4 regions of the Streptomyces clavifer genome follow, and region 2 is predicted to be linked to each of the others. Evidence: riboswitches for the same ligand, from Rfam matches in the RefSeq annotation. Region 2 holds a riboswitch; each other region holds the start of a gene.
What was found. Region 2 has a riboswitch for cyclic di-AMP ahead of OG927_RS25280 (transglycosylase SLT domain-containing protein). Riboswitches for the same ligand answer to the same signal wherever they lie in the genome.

Region 1: it holds a riboswitch for cyclic di-AMP, as region 2 does, so the genes downstream of both, OG927_RS24785 (M23 family metallopeptidase) here and OG927_RS25280 (transglycosylase SLT domain-containing protein) in region 2, are expected to answer to the same signal.
Region 3: it holds a riboswitch for cyclic di-AMP, as region 2 does, so the genes downstream of both, OG927_RS29225 (M23 family metallopeptidase) here and OG927_RS25280 (transglycosylase SLT domain-containing protein) in region 2, are expected to answer to the same signal.
Region 4: it holds a riboswitch for cyclic di-AMP, as region 2 does, so the genes downstream of both, OG927_RS17410 (M23 family metallopeptidase) here and OG927_RS25280 (transglycosylase SLT domain-containing protein) in region 2, are expected to answer to the same signal.

What each region holds. Positions count from the first base shown of each region.
Region 1 covers NZ_CP107793.1:5,646,398-5,650,601, forward strand. The annotation lists gene OG927_RS24780 (M16 family metallopeptidase) at 1-1,276, shown strand, start outside; cyclic di-AMP (ydaO/yuaA leader) riboswitch at 1,468-1,636, shown strand; gene OG927_RS24785 (M23 family metallopeptidase) at 1,650-2,456, shown strand; gene OG927_RS24790 (GntR family transcriptional regulator) at 2,679-3,383, shown strand; gene OG927_RS24795 (HPr family phosphocarrier protein) at 3,553-3,834, opposite strand; gene OG927_RS24800 (bifunctional acetate--CoA ligase family protein/GNAT family N-acetyltransferase) at 3,999-4,204, shown strand, end outside.
Region 2 covers NZ_CP107793.1:5,797,304-5,801,507, reverse strand. The annotation lists gene OG927_RS25285 (hypothetical protein) at 1-531, opposite strand, end outside; gene OG927_RS25280 (transglycosylase SLT domain-containing protein) at 1,002-1,871, opposite strand; cyclic di-AMP (ydaO/yuaA leader) riboswitch at 1,874-2,061, opposite strand; gene OG927_RS25275 (hypothetical protein) at 2,420-2,620, shown strand; gene OG927_RS25270 (SMI1/KNR4 family protein) at 2,819-3,445, opposite strand; gene OG927_RS25265 (TOBE domain-containing protein) at 3,773-4,168, shown strand.
Region 3 covers NZ_CP107793.1:6,715,842-6,720,045, reverse strand. The annotation lists gene OG927_RS29230 (SGNH/GDSL hydrolase family protein) at 43-858, opposite strand; gene OG927_RS29225 (M23 family metallopeptidase) at 1,155-2,093, opposite strand; cyclic di-AMP (ydaO/yuaA leader) riboswitch at 2,098-2,252, opposite strand; gene OG927_RS29220 (tyrosine-protein phosphatase) at 2,677-3,486, shown strand; gene OG927_RS29215 (DUF6126 family protein) at 3,558-3,731, opposite strand; gene OG927_RS29210 (helix-turn-helix domain-containing protein) at 3,803-4,204, opposite strand, start outside.
Region 4 covers NZ_CP107793.1:4,019,241-4,023,444, forward strand. The annotation lists gene OG927_RS17405 (PP2C family protein-serine/threonine phosphatase) at 1-1,151, shown strand, start outside; cyclic di-AMP (ydaO/yuaA leader) riboswitch at 1,386-1,538, shown strand; gene OG927_RS17410 (M23 family metallopeptidase) at 1,550-2,590, shown strand; gene OG927_RS17415 (aldo/keto reductase) at 2,779-3,723, shown strand; gene OG927_RS17420 (PrsW family intramembrane metalloprotease) at 3,865-4,204, opposite strand, start outside.

The DNA.
Region 1 (4,204 bases), 150 kb from region 2:
CCCCGGCCAGCAGGTCGTCGCCGTGGAGATCTTCCTGGACGCGCCCCTGGACGCCGAGCCCGAGGGCCTGGACGGCGTGGCCACGATCATGGCGCGTGCGCTGTCCGAGGGTACGGACAAGCGCTCCGCGGAGGAGTTCGCCGCCGAGCTGGAGCGCTGCGGCGCCACCCTCGACGCGTCCGCCGACCACCCGGGGGTCCGTGTCTCCCTGGAGGTCCCGGTCTCCCGGCTCGCCAAGGCGCTCGGCCTGGTCGCCGAGGCGCTGCGGGCGCCCGCCTTCTCCGAGAGCGAGGTGGAGCGCCTGGTCGGCAACCGTCTCGACGAGATCCCGCACGAGCAGGCCAACCCGGCCCGCCGCGCCGCCAAGCAGCTCTCCAAGGAGCTCTTCCCCACGACGGCGCGCATGTCGCGCCCGCGTCAGGGAACCGAGGAGACGGTGCGCCGGATCGACGCGGCGGCCGTGCGCGCGTTCTACGACGCCCACATCCGCCCGTCCACCGCGACGGCCGTGATCGTCGGTGACCTCACCGGGGTCGACCTGGACGCGCTGCTGGCCGACACGGTCGGCGACTGGTCGGGCAACGCCGGGGTGTCCCGCCCGGTACCGCCGATCACCGCGGACGACACCGGCCGCGTGGTCGTCGTCGACCGCCCCGGGGCCGTGCAGACCCAACTGCTGATCGGCCGCATCGGCGCCGACCGGCACGACAGCGTCTGGCCCGCCCAGGTCCTCGGCACGTACTGCCTGGGAGGCACGCTCACCTCCCGACTGGACCGCGTGCTGCGGGAGGAGAAGGGCTACACCTACGGGGTCCGCGCCTTCGGGCAGGTCCTGCGCTCCACGGCACCCGGATCCTCCTCCGGGGCGACCGGTGCCGCGATGCTCGCCATCAGCGGTTCCGTGGACACGGAGTCCACCGGGCCCGCGCTGGAAGACCTCTGGAAGGTCCTGCGCACACTGGCGGCCGAAGGGCTCACGGACGCCGAGCGCGAGACGGCGGTGCAGAACCTCGTGGGTGTGGCTCCGCTGAAGTTCGAGACGGCGGCCTCCGTCGCAGGGACCCTGGCCGACCAGGTGGAGCAGCACCTCCCGGACGACTACCAGGCCCAGCTCTACGCCCGCCTGGCCGAGACCGGCACGGTGGAGGCGACCGCAGCGGTGGTCAACGCCTTCCCGGTCGACCGTCTGGTCACCGTCCTCGTCGGGGACGCCGCCCAGATCGCGGAGCCCGTCAGGGCGCTGGGTATCGGAGAGGTGTCGGTCGTCAGCGGCTGACGTGTCAGGGCGGTACGGACCCCGGCGAGAGCGTTCTCGCCGGGGTCCTCCCTTTTGCCCCCTTTGGGGGGAGAGTTGCGGTATGCCCTGTGGGATGTGCGACAAAAGACCTGATCCGTTTGGCGCCGGAAAGGCGCCCGGCCTAGCGTCGGCCCGGCTGTCCGCCAGACATATGCCGCGTCCGCGGCGCCGGACAGCCATCGCCGAGTCCCCGTCAGGCGCGAGCCTGGGGAGCCGGGGACCCACGAAGTCCCTGGGGTGAATCGGACGCCTGCGCCCTCGCACGGGGTGGAGGGGCCCGTAGGAGACCTTCCTGCTCCGAACCCGTCAGCTAACCCGGTAGGCGAGAAGGAAGGAAAGGATCAGCCCCTCCATGGCGTTCACCCGAGCCACCGGGAAGCACCGTGCCCCGAGCCGTCTGACGCGCAGGAGCGCTCAGGTCGCCGGCATCGCGGCCCTGGCCACCACCGGTGTCATCGGCGGTGTGTCCTCCCCGGCCCTCGCCGCGGACTCCGAGGCCCTCACCGCGGGCAGTACCGGCCTGACCCAGGCCGTCGCGATCGACTCCACGCTCGCCGACCAGATCGCCGCCCAGGCGAAGGCCCAGCAGCACCAGGCCGACCTCGCCGCCAAGGCCGAAGCGAAGGCTAAGGCGGAAGCCAAGGCCAGGGCGAAGGCCGAGGCCGAGGCGAAGCGCAAGGCCGAAGCCCGCGCCAAGGAGGCCCGTGAGGCCGAGGCGCGCGCCGCCCGCGCCGCCGAGCGCGCCCGGCTGAACGCCTTCCACCTCCCGGTCGCCGGCTCCCAGGTGACCACCGGCTACAAGTCCGGCGGCGCCCTCTGGTCCTCCGGCAGCCACTCGGGCGTGGACTTCCGGGCCGCATCCGGCAGTTCCGTCGTCGCGGTCGGCGCCGGCACGGTCGTCGAGGCGGGCTGGGGCGGTGCGTACGGCAACAACATCGTGCTCCGGATGGCGGACGGCACGTACACCCAGTACGGCCACCTGTCCTCGATGGGGGTCTCGGTCGGCCAGAGCGTCACGTCGGGCCAGCAGATCGGCCTCTCCGGTTCGACCGGCAACTCCACCGGACCCCACCTGCACTTCGAGGCGAGGACCACGCCGGAGTACGGCTCCGACATGGACCCCGTCGCCTACCTCCGCGCCCACGGAGTCCAGGTCTGACCCGCCTCGCACGACTCCGCTGACGACGAAGGCCCCGGCACCGCCGGGGCCTTCGTCGTGCTGCCGGAGAAGGTACGGGCCGAAGCTGAGCAGAAGTGCTTTCAGGACAGAAGATATGCATGGATTCCGCTCCGCCTTCGGAAATTCTGGCTGATTGCAATAGAGTCACAGAACAGGCGTCGATCGGCCGCGTTGCGCGGGGATTAAGGCGGAGGTTCGGACATGCGCATTCCTGCGCATTCGGTATGCACGGCAATCCGTGACGACATCGTCTCCGGTGTCTTCGAGCGTGGCAGCCGCCTCACCGAGGAGGTGCTCGCGCGTCGCTACGGCGTCTCCCGCGTCCCGGTGCGCGAGGCGCTGCGCACCCTGGAGTCCGAGGGGTTCGTCGTCACCCGTCGGCACGCGGGGGCGTGCGTCGCCGAGCCCACCGAACAGGAGGCCGCCGACCTGCTGGAGATACGGATGCTCCTGGAGCCCCTCGGTGCCGCCCGGGCCGCGCAGCGACGCACGGAGGCACACCTCAAGGTGCTCCGAGGCCTGGTCAGGCTGGGGCAGGAGAGGGTGCGCCGCGGCGAGGGGGAGGACCTGCGCTCTCTCGGTGGCTGGTTCCACGAGACGCTGGCCCAGGCTTCGGGAAGCCCCGCGCTCATCGCGCTGCTCACCCAGCTCCGGCACAAGATCGCCTGGATGTACGCGGTCGAGCAGCCGGCCCGGCCCGCCGACTCCTGGGCCGAGCACGGTGCTCTCGTGGACGCGGTGGCGCGTGGTGACGCGGAGCGGGCCAGGGCGCTCGCCACCCTGCACACCGAGCGTGCCACGGCCGCACACCGGCTGCGCCGCACGGACCGCCCCGGGCACGCGGCGGATCCGCCCCGGGTGAGGACTTCGCAACACGCCGTAAACATCGCGGGCGTCCGTCATTAACAATTGCGCCGTATACAAAGAAGGTAATTAACGCAGGGCTTTCTTTATGCTGCCGTAATTCCGGTCGGCGTGCGATCTTCCCGCCCCGTTCCGGAAACAGAAAAGCCGCGGCTCCCCGAGGGGTGCCGCGGCTTCGCCGCAGAAATCGATCCGGTGCGGGCCGGTCGGATCAGACGGTCTCCGGGAGCTCGTCGAGCCCCTCGGCGACCAGCTTCGCCAGACGGTCCAGGGCGACTTCGGAGTCGTCCGCCTCGGACGCGAGCACGATCTCCTCGCCACCCTGCGCGCCCAGGCCGAGCACCGCGAGCATCGACGCGGCGTTCACCGGGGTGCCGTCGGCCCTGGAGATCGTCACCGGGACGCCGGAGGCCGTGGCGGCACGGACGAAGATGGAAGCGGGGCGGGCGTGCAGGCCCTCGGCCCAACCGACGTTGACGCGGCGCTCAGCCATGGTTCTGCCCTTCACGTATCAATAGGTTGTCTAGACCAGTCTCTCATGCAGTGCGCACTGCTGTGCCCGGGCTCCGGCCTGCGGGCCACCGCCGCGCCGGCTCCCTCAGCGTGCCCGCGCACCGAACCCTCCGCTACCGGTGCGGCGGGCCGTAGGCTTTGCCCATGGAGCCCACGCCGGAGCAGAGTCCGCATCATGCGTACCCCGATCACTGGGAGGCGGACGTGGTGCTCCGCGACGGCGGCACCGCGCGCATCAGGCCCATCACCACGGACGACGCCGACCGGCTGGTCAGCTTCTACGAGCAGGTGTCCGACGAGTCGAAGTACTACCGCTTCTTCGCCCCGTATCCGCGTCTCTCCGCGAAGGA
Region 2 (4,204 bases):
GTCGAGCTCCGCCGTCCACTCCTTGAGGCTGCTCCGGGACTCCGCCTCGACCTCGGCGTTGAACCACCGACGGCTCGACACGTGCACCGTGACGGTGAACCGGCGCCCGAAGCGGGCGGTCTTGACCTCGACCGCGCCGATCTCGGCCCAGTCGAACTCAGCCTCCTGGTCGTCCAGCGTGAACCGGACGCCGTCCCGGTCCACCGTGATGGATCCGCGCCGGTCGCTGACGGCGAAGACGGGCCCCTCGGCCGGGGCGCCGCCCCCCTCGTCAGCGTCCTCACTCGCCTCCGGGGTGGCGTCCCGCACGGCGTCCGGGGACGCGTCCGCCGTCTCGGCCCCTTCGGCGACAGCCGTCGCTTCGTCCTCGGCGGACGCACCGGACGCACCGGGCGCCTCGGGCCCTTCCGGCGCCTTCTCCGCTTCCCCCTCCGTCCGCGCGGGGGCAGGGGCCGTCAGGCCGGGGATGTACGCCGGGTCCGTGCCCGCGGCGAACTCGGGTTTCGTGTTGGAATCTATACGCTGCTCCACGGCGGGCAGTATGGTCGACGAACCTGTACGTGACCAGTCGCCAGGGGTCCGACGGGGCGCAACGGCCGCGGAAGTCACCGGTACGCGGCGGCTTCGCGCCGGGGCCGACCGGCGCGGGCACCCGGCGCGCGGCCGGTCATCCACCCGATCGCGGGGGCTGGTCCGCCGTCCGGCGGAGCGGGCCTCGCCGAGGACGGCGAGGGCGGTCCCGGCCAACGGCCCGGGCGTGAACGCCGGCATCCGCACGTGGGCCCATGACGGTGGAGGTCGTGGAGGTCTTCCCTCCGGAGAAGGCGGCGGATGCCCGTCGCCGCAGCGGGTCGGACCGCACCCGCGGCACGCTCGTGCCGCACGTCGGCGCCTGGACACCACCGCTCCGGGGCGCGGCCCCGCACGGAAAGACGGGTGGTGCGGGCTCTCGCGAACCCGCACCACCCGTCGGCCGTGCACTGCTGTCACACGGTCAGGCCTCAGTAGGCGCCGAACACGTTGTCGATCGAGCCGTACCGGTCGGCGGCGTAGTTGCACGCGGCCGTGATGTTGGCGACCGGGTCGTAGCTGTCCGTCGACGTGCCGGGCACGTGGTAGGCCTGGAAGGTCGGGTCGATGACCTGCAGCAGGCCCTTGGACGGGATGCCGGCGGCGGCGTTCGAGTCCCAGTTGTTGATGGCCATCGGGTTGCCCGAGGACTCACGCATGATGTTGCGGTGGATCCCGTCGTAGCTGCCGGGGATGCCGTGTTCGGCCATGACCGCCAGCGACTCCTTGATCCAGCCGTCGAGGTCGTCGGTGTACGCGGCCGGCTCGGCGGCGGGAGCGGCGGCAGGCGCTGCCGCGGGTGCGCCCTGCGCGGCGAGCGCGGTGTCCGTACGGTCCGAGCGGTCGGCACGGTCGGCGCTCTGCTCCGCACGGTCGGCGGAGCCGGACGCCTTGGATTCGGCCTTGTCCGCCGTTCCGGCCTTGTCCGCCGCCTTCGCGCCGATCGTCAGCTTCAGACCGGCGTGAATGAGGTCGGGGTTTGCGCCGACGGCCTTTCGGTTGTCGTCGTACAGCGCCTTCCAGCCGCCGTCGACGGAATGCTCACGCGCGATCTTGGAAAGGGAATCGCCAATGATCACGGAATAGGTGACGGGCGTCGACTTCTGTGCGGCAATCGCCTTGCCGGACACGGCAGTCGACGTGGCCGCCTTTTCGACGGCGACCGGCTGCGCCGGCGCCGCGAAGGCTCCGGTCGCGCCGATCACGGGAAGGGCCAGAGCGGCTCCACCCGTGCTCACGGCGATGATGCCGCGGGTCAGCGAACTGGTCCTGAAACGAAGGTGCTTACCCATTTCGGGCATGGTGATTTCCTCTCCGCCGCCTGCGAAGTGAGCTGTCGGGTTCGGGCTGGAGATGCCCGGTCGCATACGAATGCGACTTCACCCCGAGCCGCTCCGGATACCGGATCGGCGCTTACCTGGGTCCCCCGCTCCTGCCGTACGAGATGTGGTCGGGTTCCCGGACGGCGGCAGGATTCGGCGTTCCATCCGGAGTGAGGGTGACCGTAGGCGAGAAATAGCGAAAGGAACAAGCCCGGAATTGGTGATCACAATTCACTTGCAAGATCGATCCAAGTGAATTCATGTAAGCAAGCCCACAGCCGGGGTGCCAACCTTGTTGGCGCACAAGGGAACCGGTCGACATGTCGATGCGTCCGGGAGGCGGTGGGGTGACCCTGGTCACCAAGACCGAAAAGGGTGATTTGCACCCTTCCGAAGCTCCACGGGTCGCACGAAATAGCCCTATATGAATTACTGGATGAATTGCATATAGCATCCTAAACCGGGCATACGGCTCACGCGGAGGGTTCCGGGCGTACCGGAGGAGCACGCGTGGAACCGATCAGCGCATGACCGACAGGGCGCACCCCGGCCCCACACATCCGAGGCTCACCGTTCTGCCCGTACAGCCCGGCGATCCGCCCTTCCGGATCCTGGAGGCCGACGGGGAGATGGTCGGCAGGGTGACCTCGATGACGGACGTGCTGTACGCCGCGCAGGCCGCCGGCATCACGGTCCACGACCTCGACGACCCCGACGCGGTGCGGTAGGTGGGCGGTGACAAGCTCACCTGGACGCAGCACTGACCCTGCGCGCACCCCACCGGCCCTGCCCGGCCCGGTACGAACCTCACCGGGCCCTGCTGGGGGAAGCCGCCCCTACCGGGTCCCCAGGACCCGCACCCCGCCCCCGTACGCCGCGACGGCCCCCGGGACCGCCCACCGCACCGAACACTCCGCGCCGCCCGCTCAGCTGCCCTGCGGTTCCCCGGTCCAGGGGTCGAGGCCCGCGCGGCGGCGGGCCCGCTGAACGGCCCGGCTCACGAAGGCGTGCGACCGACGGGCCATCACCCCCTCCACGCTGAGGGGTACGGAATCGAAGCAGCCGGCCAGCAGCCTGCGGAGGAACTCGGCCATACCGAACCGGTACAGCGCGAACGTCGGCACGGTGTGACGGCCGCAGACCACCACGGGCCAGCGGTCGGGGTCCTCGTCCGTCGTCAGCCAGCACAGGATGTCCGCCTCGGTGGTCGTACCCCAGGCGAGCAGCGCGCCGGGGTCGAGCACCATGTCGGGTCCCGCCGGATCGGCCCATATCTCGTCGGCCTCCACGCGCCACACCTCGCGGACGGCACCGGTCCCGTCGGCCATGGCATCCGCGGCGTGGCACCCGTCCGGCGTGTCCGCGGGCATCGGCCGGTGCACGACGATCACGTCGTCCACGGACCCCTCCCCGTAGGCACTCATGAAGGCCTTGTAGTCGGCGGGGAAACAGGCGCCCCACCGTGCCTCGGCCACGGCCCAGTCGACCTGCTCGTCGATGCCGTACGTCGTCGGCAGCAGGCGCTCCAGCGCCTCGATGGGCCATCCGGTCACCGGCCGGCCCCCCGCACGCGTACGCCTCGTAACGCGCGTCCGTGCGCCGGGCTCCGGACGCTCACGCTCCGTCCCCACATCTGCGACTCCCCGCCTGTCCTGTGGGAGGACCCGTTCCTCCCACAGGCCCAGCGAACGGCGGGCTGCGAACATCACACCGGCCGGCCCGGGACGCGCAGCGCGGTGGGGTCCGGGAGCAGGCGTACGGCCGCTCCGTACGACCGGGCCAGGCGGGGTCCCGCCGGACGGACCCGTGCCAGGACCACTCGTGCGGCCGACGGGCGGCCGATCCGCGGGGCCGGACCCTCGGCGCCTAGGGTGTGGCACATGCAGTCCTACACGATCGGGCAGGCGGCTCGACTCCTCGGCGTCAGCCCCGACACCGCCCGCCGCTGGGCCGACGCCGGCCGGGTCGCCACCCATCGCGACGAGGGCGGACGCCGGCTGGTCGACGGGCGCGACCTGGCCGCGTTCTCCGTCGAGGTGGCCCAGGCGGGCACCGGCGAGGAGGAGGTCTCGTACACCTCCGCGCGCAACGCGTTCCCGGGCATCGTCACCGCCGTGAAACTGGGCGATGTCGCGGCCCAGGTCGAGATCCAGGCGGGCCCGCACCGGCTCGTCTCGCTCCTGACCCGGGAGGCGGTGGAGGAGCTGGGCCTCGAGGTCGGCATGCAGGCGACGGCCCGTGTGAAGTCGACCAGCGTGCACATCGACCGCACCTGACCCTCCCCGTCGGCGCCGCGCCCCGGACCGGCACGG
Region 3 (4,204 bases), 920 kb from region 2:
CCGAGGCGGCCGCCGCCGGGAGCCGGGCGGTCGTCCGGGAACTCACAGCGGCAGCAGGTCGGGGCGCTTGGCTTCGACGTGGTCGCCGGAGGACTCGCCGCGCAGGCGTCGTCCGATCCACGGGACCAGGTACTCACGTGCCCAGTGGATGTCGTCGCGCCGCACTTCGAGCGTCCCGCGCTGGGCCTGCGGCGGCCACATCTGGTCGGGGTCGGCCGGCACGTCGAGTCCCAGGACCTGGGCGGCGCGCAGCGCGACCCGGGTGTGGCCCTCGGGCGAGAGATGCAGCCGGTCGTTGTCCCAGGCGCGCCTGTCCTGCACGGACCGCAGCGACCACAGGTCCAGGACCGGGCAGTCGTAGCGGTCGGCGATGGAGCGGACATGGGCGGTGTACGTGGCGATCTTGCCGCGCAGGTGACGGAGCACCGGCACATGCCGCGTGTCGAAGCCGGTGGTGACCATGACGGTGCCGACGGACTGCGTCAGATCGGCGACCGCGCGCTCGAAGCGTTCGGCCACGTCGTCCGGATCGGAGCCGGGCCGGATGATGTCGTTGCCGCCCGCGCAGAAGGTCACCAGATCCGGTGCCAGTTCCCTGGCGCGGGGGACCTGTTCCTCGACTATCTGGTCGAGGAGCCGTCCGCGTACGGCGAGGTTGGCGTACCGGAAGTTCCCGTGCGGGCCTTCGGGGACCCCGGGAACCAGGAGCTGGTCCGCGAGGAGAACCGCGAAGCGGTCCGCCCAGCCGAGGAGCCGCCCATCCGGACCCAGGTCCCCGACACCCTCGGTAAAACTGTCGCCGATCGCCGCGTACGACCCGATGATGCCTCGTTGTGTGTTTCTCGAATCGTCTGCCACAAGTGCATATCCTGCACCTTTGAATGTGACCTACGCGACCGTAATGGGGGGTTGACGGGTGGTGAGAAAGACCACCCGGTCAGGTTTTGGTAAAGCCGGAATAAGAAGAGGGGCGGTGCGCCGCCGCGCACCGCCCCTCTTCCCGGCGAACTGTCGAACTTTCGGGCCGACCGACGGCCGTGTCCCATGGAGGCCTTCACATGAAGACGCCCACATCGGGATGCTCATATCGAGACGTCACCCGAGGGCTTTCAGCTGGAGAGCCTCGCGGGAAGACGCCCGCCCGGAGACGCCCCTCAGATGGAGACGCCGTGCGCGCGCAGGTAGGCGACCGGGTCGACGTCCGAGCCGTAGCTCGGGCCGGTGCGGACCTCGAAGTGGAGGTGCGGGCCGGTGGAGTTGCCGGTGGAGCCGGAGAGGCCGATCTGCTGGCCGCCGGTGACGGTCTGGCCGGCGGAGACGTCGAGCGACGACAGGTGGGCGTACTGGGAGTACATCCCGTCGCTGTGCTGGATGACGACCTCGTTGCCGTACGAACCGCTCCAGCCGGCCGAGACCACGGTGCCCGGGCCGATGGACCGGACGCTCGTGCCGGAGGCGGCCTGGAAGTCGGAGCCCGTGTGGTAGCCGCTGGACCAGCTGGCGCCGGAGGCGCGGTACTGGGTGGTGACGTTGGCGTCGGCGACCGGGGAGGTCCAGCCGGAGCTGTTGCTCTCGGAAGCGGCGGAGGAGTCGGACGCGTTGGTGGCCGTCGTCTTCTTCTCGACCGGAGCGGCCGCCTCGGGGGTGGCCTCCGCCTTCGAGGGGGCGGCCTCGGACGGCGCGGCCTTGGGCGCGGACTGCACCGCCGGGCCGGACGCCTTGGCGCCGAGGGTCAGCTTCATGCCCGGGAGGATCAGGCTCGGGTTGTCGCCGACGACGTCCCGGTTGTCCTTGTACAGCTTCTCCCAGCCGCCCTTGAGCTTCTGGTCGGCCGCGATCTTCGACAGGTAGTCGCCCGAGACCACGGAGTAGGTCTTGGGCGCGCTCTGCTTCTTCGCCACCGAGGCGGCGGGCGCGCTGTGCGCCGCAGCCGCGGCCGCCGGCTTGGCGGCGGGAGCGGCCTGCTCCGCCGCGTGCGCACCGGTGGCGCCGATCAGCGGAAGGGCGAGAACGGCGCCGCCGGTCCCTGCGGCGAGGACGCCACGGGAGATCGGGCCGGTCTTCGTACGACGGTGCTTACCCTTTGCGGGCATGGGGATGTCCTCTCCGGCGCCTGCGAGGTGAGCTGTCGGGTTCGGGCTGGAGATGCCCGGCCGCGCTGGACGCGACTTGACCCCGAGCCGTCCCGGATCCCTCCGGTCGGCGGCTTGCCTGGTTCCCCCGCTCCTGCCACACGTAGGTCGGTGCGGATTCCGGGCGGCGGCAGGATTAGGCGTTCCGTCCGGATTGACCGTGACCGTAGGCGAGCCGGGACGCCGGGAACAAGCCGCCGGTTGCGGACCGGAATCCGCCCCTCCTTTCCCGTCCGGAATTCCGGTCACACTCCGTGGATTACGGATCTTGGCTTTCCGCGCGGCGTCCGGAATACCCGCCCGTGGTTCCGCCACACACCGTCACGGATATGATCCCGCTCACCTGCCGCCGCCCATCTCCCGCACAAGCGGGGCATGTTCTGCTAAATACACCAATACGGACATGGCGCGATTTCTCTTCCTTTCGGACCGGGCCGAAAACGGGGCGAAGACCGAGACGGTTGCCCGATGAATCCATGTCGTATCGTCGCGAGCGTGCCCTCGTCGGCGAGAGGCGCCGACGCCAGACACTTCAGGAGTCCTTGTGACGCAGCTGCCAGAGGTTCCGCCGACCGACACCGAGCTGACCGGTGTCCGCAACTTCCGCGACGTGGGCGGGCTCCCGACCGTGGACGGCCGGAAGGTGCGGCACGGGCGCCTCTACCGCAGCGGGCACCTGGCGCACGCCACCGAGGCCGATGCCGCGTTCCTCGCCGGCCTCGGGCTGCACACGGTCTTCGACTTCCGCAACGCGGCGGACCACAAGCTCGACGGCCTCGACGTGGAGCTGCCCGGCGTCCGCAACGTCAGCATCCCGCTCTCCGACCCCGCCGACGGCGCCGAGTTCTGGCGGCTCGTGCGTGACGGGAACATCCAGCAACTGCGCTCGATCCTCGCCGACGGCAGGGGCAGCGACCGCATGATCGCCTCGTACCGGTCCATCATCACGGACCGCACGGCCGAGCACAGCAGGGTGCTGCACGCGCTGGCCGAGGACAGCGTTCCCGCGCTGATGCACTGCGCGGCGGGCAAGGACCGGGCCGGCCTGTCGATCGCGGTCTCGCTGCTGGCGGTCGGGGTCGAGAAGGAGGCCATCGAGGCCGACTACCTGAAGTCCAACGACGCGCACCGCCGCTACAAGGTGCGGCGCAGCGACACCTCGTCGGCGGGGATGTCCGACGAGGTGATGGAGCTGCTCAATCCGCTCTTCGGCGCGCACCCCGACTACCTCGCCGCCGCGTTCACCGCGATCGAGGAGACCTGGGGCGGCACGGAGCGCTACCTCACCGAGGGCCTGAAGCTGACGCCCGCCACCCGCGAGCGTCTGCGCGAGCGCCTCGTCGAGGACGCGTAGGGCCGAGGCGCCGGCGAGCCGGCCCCACCTCCACCGTGAGCGGCAGACCCTCCCCCGCCACGTCCGGCGGGTCAGCTCTTGCCCGCCACGGTGAACAGGACGTAGAGGAACGCCGCGATGACGTGCCCGGCCACCAGGTACGCGAAGAGCCGGATGACCACACCGCGGGGCATCTTCCGCTCCTGCGTGTCCGTGCCTTTCTGCCTGCGGGGCGTGAGCGGGTCGTAGTCTGCTGAATCGGACATGACAGTCCTCTCTTTCGACCGCTCGGGCCGAGGGGAACGAAGGATCTGAGGGGTATCGGGACGGGCGGGGTTCACACCCGGTGGACCTCGCCGCCCAGGCACAGCTCGGCTGCGGGACTCTGCAGCAGTGTGTGGACGAAGAGCAGCCGCACGCCTCCCCGGTCGAGGGCGGCGATCCGGTGCGGGGTGAGCGAGTCGAAGTGCGCGCTGTCACCGGGCCCGAGGTCGTGCACGGTCTCCCCCAGGGTCACCCGCAACCGCCCGTCGAGGACGTACAGCCATTCCTCGCCGGGATGGACGCGTACGAGATCACTCTGTGCCCCGTACGGGACGCTGACGCGCAGCGCCTGCATGGCACGGCCCGAGGCGCCGGCCTGGTGGTACAGCCAGCCGTCGGCCTCGGCACCGCCGAAGCCTCCGCCTGACCCTTCGAAGGGGGCCACTCCGGGGCGGGAGATCGCCCCTCCGCCGAC
Region 4 (4,204 bases), 1.8 Mb from region 2:
AGCGGGACAGTCGGCGGGGCGGAGCCGGCGAGGGCGTCGGGGCCCGGCGGTTCGTGCGTGCGCTGCCCACCCTGATGATCGGGGTCGGGATCGTCTTCGACCTCGTGACCCCGACCGCCGTCACGGCCGTTCCGCTCTTCGCGGCGGCCCCACTGATCGCCGCCCCGTTCTTCTCGCTGGCGAGCACCGTCCGTACGGGGGTGGCCGCGACCCTCGCCGTCCTCGCGATCCGGCTCTCGGACGGCCTGATCACCAAGGTCGTACCGCTCACCGATCTGCTCACCCTGATCACCGTCTCCGCACTCGCCCTGGTCATCAACGGTGTCGTACGCCGCAGCAACGAGCAGCTCGCCTCGGCCCGGGCCGTCGCGGAGACCGCGATGCGCGCGGTGCTGCCGACACCGGACGACCGGATCGGCGGACTGCTGGTCGCGGCGCGGTACGAGGCCGCGCAGGCGGACGAGTTCGTCGGCGGCGACCTGTTCGCCGTCGCGGACACCCCGCACGGCGTGCGGCTGGTCGTCGGGGACGTGCGGGGCAAGGGGCTGGACGCCGTGGAGGCGGTGGCCGTGGTGATCGGTGCCTTCCGTGAGGCGGCCGAGCAGGAGCTGTCGCTGGAGGGCGTGGCACAGCGGCTGGAGCGGGCGCTGGCGCGGGAGGGGAGCCGACGCGGCGGGCTCGACTCCATGGAGGGGTTCGTCACCGTCGTGCTCGCCGAGATCCCCGTGGGCGCGGGTGCGGTGCGGATCGTGAACCGCGGTCACCCCGAGCCGATCCTGCTGCACGCCGACGGGGCGCTGGAGGTGCTGGCGCCGACCGCACCCGCGCTGCCGATCGGGATGGACCTGGGGGTGTGGCCGGACCGGTCGGACGAGTGGGAGCTGCCGGCGGGGGCCACGCTCCTGGCGTTCACGGACGGCCTCTCCGAGGCGCGGGACGCGGACGGGGTCTTCTACGATCCGGCCGCCCGGCTGCGCGGCCGGATCTTCCCGGGACCCGAGGAGCTGCTCTCCGCGCTCACCGACGACGTACGGCTGCACACCGGTGGACGCGCGACGGACGACCTGGCGCTGCTCGCGGTGGGCCGGCCCGCGCGGGGGCAGCCGCAGCGGCGCACGACGGTGAAGATCGTGGGGAGGGGCAGTGAATGACCCTTTACCACCGTCCGTAGTCGAAAGGTACCGCTCCGCATAACATTTGACTAACCGTCAGAAATTCGTGTCCGGAGTGGGAATACTCAACTCGACCGTTTACGACCGTTTTCCACCCTGAAGTCCCGGCCAGAGTGCTGAACGATCAATCGGAACAGCTTGGAATCGGGCCCCGGTGTCTATTAACGTTCGATAACGCAGCGCGGTTGTCCCAGTCGTCGCCAGAGGCGACACCGTGCGCGAGCGCCGAATTCCGCAAGGGAACCGGGGAACCACCTACATGGGGTGAATCGGGCACCTGTGTCTCGTGAGAGACGAAGGGGCCCGTAGGAGACCTTCCTGCTCCGAACCCGTCAGCTAACCCGGTAGGCGAGAAGGAAGGAAAGGAGTGCGCCCACGTGGCGTCCAATCAGCCTGCCCCCGAGGCCCCGTCACCCTTCAGGACCGGCATGGCCGGTGACGAGGAGCGGACGTGGGAGGAATGGAATCCCACCGAGGAGTCCATCCGTCCCGTGCGCGGCAGGCACCGCGTAGCCAAGCAGCGCGGTCTCGCCCGTAGCTCCACCGTCCTCGGCGTCGGCGTCATCGCGGCCGTCGGCGCGGGTGGCATGGCCACGGCGCAGAGCAAACCGCCGGTCTCCATCTCCCTTCCCGATTCCATCGCGGACAGTCTTCCCGACGCCAAGTCCCTTCCCGGCGTGAGCGCTTTCATGTCCGGCGGCTCCGAAGCGGACACCGGGACGACCACCCAGGCCGCCCCGCTCACCACCGCCGGCATCACGTCCGCCGAGGCCGAGCAGGGTGCCACCGACGCCGGTGAGGCGCTGCGCGCCCGCATCCTCCAGCAGGCCGAGCAGCAGCAGGCCGGAGCCGCGGCCGAGGCCAGGGCCGCCGAGGAGAAGGCCGCCGCCGAGCAGGCCGCTGCGCAGGCCACGAAGCAGCAGAGCAACGCCGAGGTCGAGGCCGCCGCGAAGAAGAAGGCGGCGGAGAAGAAGGCCGCGGAGAAGGCTGAGGCCGAGCGCCTCGCCAAGCTCGCCGCCAGCTACGCCGTCCCGACGTCCTCCTACACGATCACCTCGACCTTCGGCCAGGCCGGTTCGCTGTGGTCCTCCGGCTACCACACCGGGCTGGACTTCGCGGCTCCGACCGGCACCCCGGTCAAGGCCGTGCACAGCGGCACGGTGAAGTCGGCCGGCTACTCCGGTTCGTACGGCTACCGCACGGTCCTGGTGCTCGACGACGGCACGGAGATCTGGTACTGCCACCAGTCCTCGATGGACGTCACCGCCGGCCAGAAGGTCAGCACGGGCGACACCATCGGCCGTGTGGGCGCCACCGGGAACGTCACCGGCCCCCACCTCCACCTGGAGATCCACACCCCGGACGGCACGGGCGTCGACCCGTTGAGCTGGCTCCGCGGCAAGGGCCTGACGATCTGAGCCCCGCGCCCCACGGCGCACCCGCACCCCGGCGGCCCTGACGCACACCCCCCGACGTCAGGGCCGTCGGCCTGCGGCACGCGGGCCCGCCCGGGGTGCGGAGCGGCTCGGCGGAATAGCGTCCTCCGTGGACCGGTTGGCCCCGGGGATGCGGAATAGCGTCCTCCGCAGACCGGTTGGCCCCGGGTATGACGAGTCTGCGCCCGCTCGGTTCTTCGAGCCTCCAGGTATTCCCCCTCGCCCTCGGCGGCAACGTCTTCGGCTGGACGGCGGACGAGGACCAATCCTTCGCCGTCCTCGACGCGTACGCCGCGGTGGGCGGCAACTTCATCGACACCGCCGACGCCTACTCCTCCTGGGCCCCGGGCAACGAGGGCGGTGAGTCGGAGACGATCATCGGCAGGTGGATGGCGGCCCGCGCCAACCGCGACGACATCGTCGTCGCCACCAAGGCCGGCGCCCACCCCGCGTACAAGGGACTCTCCGCCGCCACCGTCAAGGCTGCCGCCGAGGCGTCGCTGCGCCGGCTCGGCACCGACCACATCGACCTCTTCTACACGCACTTCGACGACGAGAGCGTCCCCGTCGAGGAGATCGTCACCGCGCTCGACCACCTGGTGAAGGCGGGCACCGTGCGGGAGATCGCCGCCTCCAACATCAGCCCCGCGCGACTCCGAGCCTCCCTGGACTTCTCCGAGCGCGAGGGGCTGGCCCGCTACACCGCCCTGCAGCCCCGCTACAACCTCGTCTCGCGCGACACCTACGAGGGCGCGCTCCTGGACACGGCCGCCGGCGCGGGGCTCGCAGCCGTTCCCTATTCCGGCCTCGCCTCGGGTTTCCTCACCGGCAAGTACCGGCCGGGCACGGAGGTCGACAGCGTGCGGGCCGGGAGCGCGGGCCGGCATCTGGAATCGGAGCGCGGCGGCACGGTGCTCGCGGCGCTCGACAAGGTCGCCCGGGAGCACGACGCGGAGATCGCCACGGTCGCACTGGCATGGCTGGCCGCCCGGCCGACCGTCGCCGCACCGATCGCCTCCGCCCGTACGGTCGGACAGCTGCCCGCGCTGGTGGCCCTGGCCGACCTGAGGCTGACCGAGGAGCAGCTGGCGGAGCTCACCGACGCGTCCGCCTGACACCGGGGAGCGCTGCGGCTGCCCAGGGAGACGCCGATGTGGCTTCACCCCGGCGGTAAGGGCCCGGTGTTGACGCCGGCGGACTGCCCGGGTGGTGGCGGACTGCCCGGGTGGTGGCGGCACCGTGGTGACGCCGGTCCGCTACCCGGGCGGTACCGGCCCGTGGCCCGTGCCCGGCTGCCGCGCGACCGGCTGGAGATACGGGTTGTAGCCGCCGTAGTGCCGGTGCGGCGCGGGGACCTGGTGCTGCGGATACGGCGCGCCGTGCGGCCGGCGGGGGTACGGCGGCGGCACGCGGTGGGCGCGGGCGCGTCCCGTCGCACGGGCCGCGTACGTCAGGGCCGGCCCGGCGATGTCCCGGCGCTGCCACAGGTGGTGCAGCAGCTCCTGCTCCCGGTGGGCGAAGTCCGGGCCGGCCCCGTCGCGGCGGGCCCGGTGGCGCAGTACGGCCAGCGAGGTCGCGAACGACTCGTACTCCGCG